DNA from 3 places in the Mixta hanseatica genome. Region 3 is predicted to be linked to each of the others. Evidence: predicted binding sites of a transcription regulator. Region 3 holds the regulator's gene; each other region holds the start of a gene.

Region 1 (3,278 bases), 1.9 Mb from region 3:
CCGCAAACATGATCCGGCGTGCAAAATAAATAAAACAGCATTTCATTTTTATTGAATTCGCATGCCGACCTGCCTATGATTCTGATAACGACACGCGTATACCTGGTTTTATGGGTTTCAACCTCAGAGAGGCATCGACATGCAAGTCCGTCAAAGCATCCACAGCGACCACGCCCGTCAGCTTGATACCGCTGGCTTACGGCGTGAATTTCTCATTGAGAACATTTTCACAGCTGACAACTACACCATGACCTACAGCCATATCGACCGCATCATTGTCGGTGGCGTGATGCCGGTGCGCGAAAGCGTCACTATCGGCAGCGAAGTGGGGAAACAGCTGGGCGTCAGTTATTTCCTTGAGCGCCGCGAACTAGGCGTTATCAATATTGGCGGTCCGGGCCTGATCGAAGTTGATGGCAAAGCCTGGGAAATCGGCAACGAGCAGGCGCTGTATGTCGGCATGGGCGCGCAGTCGGTGGTGTTTAAAAGCGTGGACGCCAGCCGGCCCGCTAAATTTTATTACAACAGCGCCCCGGCCCATACGCGTTACCCCGATAAAAAAATTACCCTTGAAGAAGCCTCGCCCACCACGTTGGGCGATCCGTCCACCAGCAACCGCCGCACCATTAATAAATTTATCGTGCCGGATGTACTGCCCACCTGTCAGCTGACGATGGGCCTGACCAAACTGGAAGAAGGCAGCCTGTGGAATACCATGCCCTGCCATACTCATGAACGCCGTATGGAAGTCTATTTTTACTTCGATATGGATGAGGAAACCGCCGTGTTTCATATGATGGGCCAGCCGCAGGAGACCCGTCATCTGCTGGTGCATAACGAACAGGCGGTGATTTCGCCAAGCTGGTCGATTCATGCCGGCGTCGGCACCAAACGCTATACCTTTATCTGGGGCATGGTGGGTGAAAATCAGGTCTTTGACGATATGGATCACGTCAAAGTCAGTGAACTGCGTTAACGACGATTACAGGAAGCAAAAAATGATACTGAATGCATTTAACCTTGAAGGAAAAGTGGCGCTGATCACCGGCTGTAATACCGGGCTGGGTCAGGGAATGGCGGTCGGCCTGGCGCAGGCAGGCTGCGATATCGTTGGCGTTAACCACGCCGGCGCCGATGATACTCCCGTGCTGGTCGAAGCGACCGGCCGCCGCTTTACCAATATTAATGCCGATCTGATGGACAGCAGCTGCATTCCGCAGGTGATGGAACAGGCAGTTGCCGCCTATGGACGCATCGATATCCTGGTAAACAACGCCGGTATTATTCGCCGTCAGGATGCGATTGAGTTCAGCGAGCAGAACTGGGACGACGTAATGAATATCAACAGCAAAACGGTATTCTTTCTGTCGCAGGCGGTGGCGCGCCAGTTTATCAGTCAGGGCAACGGCGGCAAAATCATTAATATCGCCTCGATGCTCTCTTTCCAGGGCGGCATTCGCGTGCCTTCCTATACCGCCTCCAAAAGCGCGGTGATGGGCCTGACGCGCCTGATGGCCAACGAATGGGCGGCGCATAACATTAATGTTAACGCTATCGCTCCAGGCTATATGGCGACCAACAATACCGAGCAGCTGCGTAACGATGAAGATCGCAGCCAGGAAATCCTTGGCCGTATTCCGGCCGGACGCTGGGGCAAGCCCGACGATATGATGGGTCCGGTGGTGTTTTTAGCCTCAGCCGCATCTGACTACGTTAATGGCTACACCCTGGCCGTTGACGGCGGCTGGCTGGCGCGCTAACCATAACGGATGGAGTCTGGCTCCGTCCGTTATTCACTTTTGGTTACAGCGTCACAACTTCCATTCCACTGTATAAATCCCCTATACTGGATACATTGACAGTTATGTATCCAGGTTATCTCCATGACGGCCGAAGGCCACGTTATTTTCGCCATTGCCAGCGCTATTTTTGCCAAGCGCGCTGAGCTAACGCCAGAGCTGGCAAACGGCGACTGGTGGCACATTATTCCGGCGGTGCTGTTGACCTGCCTGCTGCCCGATATCGATCATCCGCGCTCTACGCTTGGCCAGCGCTTTCGCTGGATTTCGCAGCCTATCGCTCGGGCATTCGGCCATCGCGGCTTTACCCACAGTTTGCTGGCGGTGCTGGGCGGCGTAACGCTGCTGCAGTTTAATCTGCCGCACGGCTCCCCATTACCCAGCGATGCCATGCACGGCATGGTATTAGGCTATCTCAGCCATATTGCAGCGGATATGCTCACGCCGGCCGGGGTGCCGCTGTTGTGGCCGTGCCGCTGGCGTTTTCGACTGCCGATATTAAATACCAAATCGGGCAATCAGCTGGAGCGGTTGTTCTGTCTGGCGCTGGTCGCTGGGGCGCTCTGGTTCCCGCCCGGCATGCCCCATTTTGGCGCTGACGGCTGGCCGGCGCGCATTATGAATAATGTACAGATGGGCATTGATCGTCTGCTTAACTGATTTCCCGCTGATTTTGCATACAAATTCGGGCAAAAAGTTATAACCCATTCCATTCGGTTCTAATAACGTCCGGTTATGACCTGATACCATTCCGCCTATTGCGCAACACGCTGCGCCGATAAAAACACTTCTTCCTGCCCCACAGGCTGCATGATTACGCGGCGGTGGGGTAATCTCATGGAGAAAAAAAATGAACGTTCCCCTTATTTTGAATATTTTGACGTTTATCGTCCTGCTGGTGGTGTTATCCCGGCTTGGCCGCCAGGGCTGGAGCCTGTCTAAAAAGGTCCTGGTAGGCCTGGTGATTGGCGTTCTGTTTGGTCTGGCGCTGCAGTTAATCTATGGCGAAAACGCCGCGGTGCTGAAAGAGTCAATAAGCTGGTTTAACGTAGTGGGCAATGGTTACGTTCAGCTGCTGCAAATGATTGTTATGCCGCTGGTATTCGTTTCTATTCTTAGCGCCGTGGCGCGCCTGCATAATGCCTCCTCGCTGGGGAAAATCAGCTTGCTGACCATTGGCGTTTTGCTGTTTACCACCGCTATCGCCGCGCTGGTCGGGGTGTTTGTCACTACCCTGTTTGGCCTGACCGCCGAAGGGCTGGTGCAGGGCGTGCAGGAAACGGCCCGTCTGTCGGCGATTCAGTCTAACTATGCGGGCAAAGTGGCCGACCTTAGCGCGCCGCAGATGCTGCTCTCTTTTATCCCGAAAAATCCGTTTGCCGATCTGGCCGGTGCTAACCCCACCTCCATTATCAGCGTGGTAATTTTTGCCGCTTTCCTTGGCGTGGCCGCCCTGCAGCTGTTGAAGGATGACCAGGA
Region 2 (3,278 bases), 1.3 Mb from region 3:
CTCATTTAAAGCGTTATCTTAGATACCCTTCTTCTTGAGCCTCTTCCTAAGTGCCCAGTAAGTATTCTCTGCAATACAGACCTTGTATGCCACGATAACTGGCTCACCCATCAAGAAGGAAATATCTATGTCTAACAAAATGACTGGTTTAGTAAAATGGTTTAACGCTGAGAAAGGTTTCGGCTTCATTTCTCCGGAAGACGGCAGCAAGGATGTATTCGTACATTTCTCTGCAATCCAGAGCAACGATTTCAAAACCCTTGACGAAGGCCAGAAAGTTGAGTTCTCTATCGAGAACGGCGCTAAAGGTCCGTCAGCAACTAACGTTGTTGCGCTGTAAGGCGTTTTAGCCTGCATCCGGCCGTGTGATAGCGATGAAGGTGTTAACCTGAGCAGCAAGGCTACATGATAAAGGCAAAAGCTTCGGTCTGCTGACCGGCGCACTCTTTCAAAAGCGGCTTCGGTTCGTATTTTGAACAAAAAGGCTCACTTCGGTGGGCCTTTTTTTATGGCTGAAATTGCCATAGGCCAACCCGCCAGACGCTGATACACACCTTAACTGTGACCCAGTCAACAGGTGATAAATTTGTTCCCTGGTGATCGGCGGCAGAGACCTACACTTATTAAGCCCCTGTCGGGCTACTGGAGGTTAACATGTCAGAGCGTCCCGATGTAAACGATCCGCTGGAAGATGATGAGCCCGTGCCGCAAACCCCGGACGAAATCGCTGATGACGATGATGATGCCGATCCGTTGGAAGATGACGATGATGAAAGTCAGGATCCCAGCACGGTTATCTAGCCAAAAAAACCGCCCCGAAGGGCGGTTTCTTTATCTGGCATCGGGTTATTCCGCCACCAGCCACATATCCGCTTCATCAAACATCTCTTCAACAATGCGGATAATAATCGATTTATCGCTTTTGCTGGCGTCGCTTTCTATGGCGTTACGCTGCATGGCTTTGGCTTTCACCTCTGCATCCGGGAAGGTGCGATGAATTCTTTTTTGCAACTCTTCCAGGATAAGTTCGTGCGCGCCAGGCAGCCCGGCAACGTTGCGCTTGTCATAAATCAGTTCAACAAACATGGTTAGCAATCCTCTTGATTCCGCACCGCTCGAAGCGCCAGCTATCATACTGGATATGCAAACAGTATCAAATGCATTTTTCGCGTTTTGGCCAGAGAAAATTGGGATGCTCTCGGCTTTACGTTTTGTCTTATACAATCCAGCACCCATGCATGCTAGTTTCGGCGTAAATTAACAGGGGATTATTATGAAACATCTTGTCATCGATATTTTGATGAAACTGGCAAAAATGGATGTCGAAGCCAAAGAAATCACGGCGCAGGTAGAAGCTCAATCTTTGCTGATCGCCGCGCTATTGTTAACTGCCGGGAAAGAAGGTTCAGACAGCATCGAAAAGAATATTAATAACGCCATACTGGCGGCATCGTGCGCTACGCCCGATGTGATCCAGTCCGATGTGGATCTGCTTTTGACGCACATTAACCGGCTGTTGGCGGTGAGGCAGTATATTGATAAGGCGGCGGAGCATTAATTAAAAATAACCTCTGGAGGTGGAAATCCAGCGACACTTCCAGAGGTAGTGCAAAGCACTATTCGTTCAAGGTTGGTTGTGACTGTCGCCACCCGATCAAGTTATACAAAATCAATTCTCTTGTACAACTATATTCGCTATTAGCGTGACTGGTTGGATCAGTAACCCACTCTTTTTATTAGGATGCCACTCCAGCTTTTACAGATCGTTTTTCTGACAAAACTCTTCCCATGTCATCCCCAACGCCGCAGCGTGCTCGTGCAGATAGGCTTCTATCGCCTGCATCGCCACTTCTTTATTGGGTTCCGCCAGCTGGATTGAAAACAGAATCGCATCTTGATTTTTTGCGCGTAAGAACGAGGCGTACAGCCGATCTGCTTGCAGACTGCGATACTGCGCCAGCGGCATATTAAAGCTGTCCGCTTCTTCCTGCGTCAGGCTATCAAGGGCGGCCTGAAAGTCAGGATGGGCCGACAAAAACATAGAACGGGCGATGGCATAATACTCTTGAGGCGTTTTCATGGCGGTAACCTGTAAATAAAGACAGCACTAAGTGTAACCTGACGCGCCGTGGCTGTCAGGAGATCGCCGTTTAACCGCCGTAAACTTAGGCACCGCGCGCCGGGCGGGGGTAAAAACCCCCGTCACATGCACGCATTCTCTCTCTGATGCGCAAGTTTCTTGCGCTGGCGGGGTGAAAAATTATAACGTAGCCGCCATCAAATGAAGGTTAGGGAGCCAGAATGAAAAAGTGGATGCTGTTGGGCGCGCTGGCGCTGACGGGCTGTGCGCAGATTGATCAATATCAGCAGGCGGTAAAAACACCGGCTCCGGCCAATCTGCAAGGTTACTGGCAAACTACCGGGCCGCAGCGCGGGCTGATTAGCGATCGGGCGATGGGTAGCCTGATCATTACTGCCGAAGGCGATACGCTGGACTGCCGCCAGTGGCAGCGCGTGATAGCCAAGCCTGGTAAGCTGACGCTGCTAAACGGAGAATACGTTAACGTGAATAAGCAGCTACGCGTAATGCCGCTGGCACTGGAAGGCAATGAACTGCATTACGACAAGCTGACGCTGAAAAAAGTAGAACAGCCGACGATTGAATGCCAGCAGGCGCTGGAGCAGGTGGCGTTACAGCCGGATGCCGCGGTTATTCAGAATATCGAGCCGCACAATATGCGCGCCGTTTTCGCGACGCAACCCGCCGCAGGCCAGCCGTAGCCAACAGAAGATGACGCGCGGGCGTCATCTTCTGCATTTCGGTTATCCATGCTTTTGCCCGGCGCCCCGATTTACAGATCGGAAGGATGAAGAACGTTGCCGGAAAAACGTCCGTAGGCAGAGGTCACGTTCTTTTGCTGGTTGCCCTGATTCACCATCGTGCGCAGCTCATCCATGCGGCTGACAAGCAGACTTTTAATCAGGTTTTCATTATCCAACAATTGCTTCAGCAGCGGGCGGATTTGCGTTTGCAGCGCGGCGGGCAGGGAAGTGCCGGCCATGGCAAGCGTCACGCTTTCTACCGCCTGCACATAGCCCATCTCATGACCGATCAGTTCATCCCATTGGCTCTGCTTCGCCAACGCCAACATGGTATTACTAAGCATCAGCAGCTGCTGATAGCGGCGCAGCAAATCGAGGTTAGCCGACATTATCAGGCTTCCTGAGTCGCGTGCGCGTTCGGCCCGATCTCTTTCCACGCATCGGCAATATTGGTC
Region 3 (3,278 bases):
GTGCCGTGCTCCGTCGCCATACGACGCAGAGAAACCATCGGCGAGAAACGCACAAAGCTATCGCGCCCCAGCCACAGTACGGCAAAAAACTTCTGTACGCCGTTCAGTTCGCGTAGATGAGGGGTTTGTTCGCCCTGCACCTCACGCCCCGGCGCACGGCCGAACATCACCGAAACCGGTACCATCTGTACATCGAGATCGGGGTTGTTACGGTGCAAATCGAGGTAGTCGTGGAACAGCTTCACGGATTCCTGATTCGGCACGAAATAGGGGAAAACGCGCGGCCCGTCATGAATAAAGACGTGACGCGGCAGCAGGGCGCCGTCTATCTCCAGCGGCTCCAGTGGATCGGGCAGATCGTGCAGACGGCACTGGGTGCGCAGCGCAAGGAGATCGGCCTTTGAATCATAAGGCAATACATACATAATGGGGCGCGAGGTATCGAGTCCCAGTTCCGCTACCGGATCGCCCGGAATCGCCTTACTCTTAACTAAAAATGTAAGTGGTAAATTCAGTAACTTATAATAAAGTTTACGCCAACCTGACATAGACAACATGAAGCCTCTTGTTAGCAAAGCGCCGCAAGCATACCAGAAAGCGCATTGAAGATCTGTGGTGTTGCATTTAGTGCTGCACCCTGACATTGACGTTAAACATTGCAAAGGGTTCCCTGTAGATGGCAAATAACGTAACGGGCCTGATCCGCATCATTAAAGCAGCCGGATATTCGTGGAAAGGCCTGCGGGCAGCCTGGCAACATGAAGCGGCATTTCGCCAGGAAGCGATACTGACGCTGGCAGCGGTGATTATCGCCTGCTGGCTTGACGTCGATGCCATAACGCGCGTTTTGCTTATTGGCTCCGTGTTTCTCATTATTATCGTCGAGATCCTTAACAGCGCTATCGAAGCGGTGGTGGACCGCATCGGCAGCGAGTTTCATCCGCTGGCCGGCCGTGCCAAAGATATGGGTTCTGCGGCGGTGCTGCTCAGCATCATACTGGCCCTTTTTGTTTGGGTAACCCTGTTATGGCCTTATTTACGATAAAGTTTCCATAATAGATAAAGAGTTGTTTTTTACACAGCTTCCGGTTTCCATTCCACTAATACCTGTATATACTCACAGCGACTGTATAAACAACCAGGGGGCGGGATGAAAACCTTAACGGCTCGGCAGCAGCAGGTTTATGACCTGATTCGCGATCACATTAATCAGACAGGTATGCCGCCAACGCGCGCGGAAATCGCCGCCCAGTTAGGCTTTCGCTCCCCTAACGCCGCAGAGGAACACCTGAAAGCCCTGGCGCGTAAAGGCGTCATTGAAATGGTGTCCGGCGCTTCACGCGGTATCCGCCTGATGGCGGAAGAAGAAAACGGTCTGCCGTTGATTGGTCGTGTCGCCGCCGGCGAACCGTTGCTGGCGCAGGAGCATATTGAAAGCCGTTTCCAGGTCGACCCTAACCTGTTCAAACCCCACGCTGACTTTCTGCTGCGCGTTAGCGGTATGTCGATGAAAGATATCGGCATTGTAGATGGCGACCTGCTGGCGGTGCATAAAACGCAGGATGTGCGTAACGGCCAGGTGGTCGTAGCACGCATTGATGATGAAGTCACTGTTAAACGCCTGAAGCGTCAGGGCAATACCGTGCAGCTGCTGCCGGAAAACCATGATTTCCAGCCGATTGTCGTCGATCTGCAGCAGCAGACGCTGACTATCGAAGGTCTGGCCGTTGGCGTTATTCGTAACGGCGACTGGCTGTAATGACTCTGTGGCGGCCTGCTGGCCGCCGCTCGCTTCCCCTTTAGCTTTTGTTCCGGCGATAACCGCTGTGGCCTGTCGCCATATTTTTTCTGCGGATTGCCATGCACTTCTTCTCTGCGACCGATAAACACCTCTGGCGGCTGGCGCTGCCTATGATCCTCTCAAACATTACCGTACCGCTGCTGGGCCTGGTAGATACTGCCGTTATTGGCCATCTTGATAGCCCTGTCTATCTTGGCGGCGTAGCCGTAGGCACCACCGCGACCAGCTTTCTTTTTATGCTGCTGCTTTTCTTGCGCATGAGCACTACCGGGCTGACCGCACAGGCGTTCGGCGCGGGAGATAAACCAGCGCTGGCTCGCGCGTTGATGCAACCTTTAGCGATTGCGGTTATCGCCGGTATCGCCTTTATTCTGTTGCGGGGGCCGTTAAGCGCTTTGGCTGCGCAGGTTGTCGGCGGCAGTCCGGCAGTGCTGGAGCAGGCGCAGCGTTTTATTGCTATACGCTGGCTCAGCGCGCCTGCCTCGCTGGCTAATCTGGTCATCCTCGGCTGGCTGTTGGGCGTGCAGTATGCGCGGGCGCCGGTTATCCTGCTGATTGTCGGTAATCTGGTCAATATCCTGCTCGATTTATGGTTTGTTATTGGCCTTGGCTGGGGCGTGACTGGCGCGGCGGCGGCGACCGCCATCGCTGGGACGGTTTCGTTGCTGGTGGGGCTGGTTTTAGTCTGGCATGTGCTGCGCCTGCGGCAGATCAGCTTTGCGCACCTTAAAGAGGGATTGAAGGGCGATGTGCGGCGGTTGCTGCGTTTAAACCGCGATATCATGCTACGTTCGCTGCTGTTGCAGCTGTGCTTTGCCTCGATCACGATTTTAGGGGCGCGCATGGGCAGCGAGATTGTGGCGGTAAATGCCGTGCTGCTGATGTTTCTTACCTTTACCGCCTATGCGCTGGATGGCTTTGCCTATGCGGTTGAGGCGGTTTCGGGCGAAGCCTTCGGCGCACGCGATAACAGCAAGCTACGGCGTGTATGGCTTGCCGCCTGCCGCCAGGCGGGGCTGGTCGCGCTGCTGTTTGCCTTAGGATATGCGCAGTGGGGAAGGGAGATTGTCGCTATGTTGACCTCTTTGCCGCAGCTGCAGGCGCTGGCGAATCACTACCTGCCGTGGCAGATGCTGTTACCCGTGGTGGGCGTTTGGTGTTATTTACTGGATGGCATGTTTATTGGCGCCACGCGCGGACGTGAAATGCGCAACAGTATGGCATTGGCGGCGCTGGGCTTCGGCCTGACGTTATTAACCGTGCCGCTATTGGGCAATCACGGGCTATGGCTGGCTATCAGCGTTTTCTTACTGCTGCGTGGATTGACACTGGGATGGGTATGGCATCGTTATCAGCGGCGTGGCGATTGGTTCACGCTTTGACACATTTTATACGGCTACGCTTATTCACTGAATTCGCTGGTTTTTCAGCATAGCCGACACTTTTTACGCCGCTTTATTAGTTCATATCTCTATGT

Evidence for each region. The regulator LexA, encoded in region 3, represses DNA repair genes until DNA is damaged. The targets are predictions, from matches to a motif close to TNCTGTATGTACATACAGNA.
Region 1: a site for LexA is predicted at 1,845-1,864, ahead of K6958_RS09720 (metal-dependent hydrolase). Genes of this name have one in related genera too.
Region 2: a site for LexA is predicted at 1,134-1,153, ahead of K6958_RS12410 (DinI-like family protein). Genes of this name have one in related genera too.

The regions. Positions count from the first base shown of each region.
Region 1 covers NZ_CP082904.1:2,001,423-2,004,700, reverse strand. The annotation lists gene kduI (5-dehydro-4-deoxy-D-glucuronate isomerase) at 140-976, shown strand; gene kduD (2-dehydro-3-deoxy-D-gluconate 5-dehydrogenase KduD) at 999-1,760, shown strand; gene K6958_RS09720 (metal-dependent hydrolase) at 1,884-2,459, shown strand; gene K6958_RS09715 (L-cystine transporter) at 2,650-3,278, shown strand, end outside.
Region 2 covers NZ_CP082904.1:2,582,676-2,585,953, reverse strand. The annotation lists gene cspE (transcription antiterminator/RNA stability regulator CspE) at 128-340, shown strand; gene K6958_RS12415 (hypothetical protein) at 655-801, shown strand; gene K6958_RS12410 (DinI-like family protein) at 847-1,086, opposite strand; gene iraP (anti-adapter protein IraP) at 1,274-1,558, shown strand; gene K6958_RS12400 (DUF6388 family protein) at 1,757-2,080, opposite strand; gene yedD (lipoprotein YedD) at 2,302-2,781, shown strand; gene fliT (flagella biosynthesis regulatory protein FliT) at 2,853-3,212, opposite strand; gene fliS (flagellar export chaperone FliS) at 3,215-3,278, opposite strand, start outside.
Region 3 covers NZ_CP082904.1:3,910,571-3,913,848, reverse strand. The annotation lists gene plsB (glycerol-3-phosphate 1-O-acyltransferase PlsB) at 1-548, opposite strand, end outside; gene K6958_RS18580 (diacylglycerol kinase) at 677-1,045, shown strand; gene lexA (transcriptional repressor LexA) at 1,151-1,759, shown strand; gene dinF (MATE family efflux transporter DinF) at 1,861-3,183, shown strand.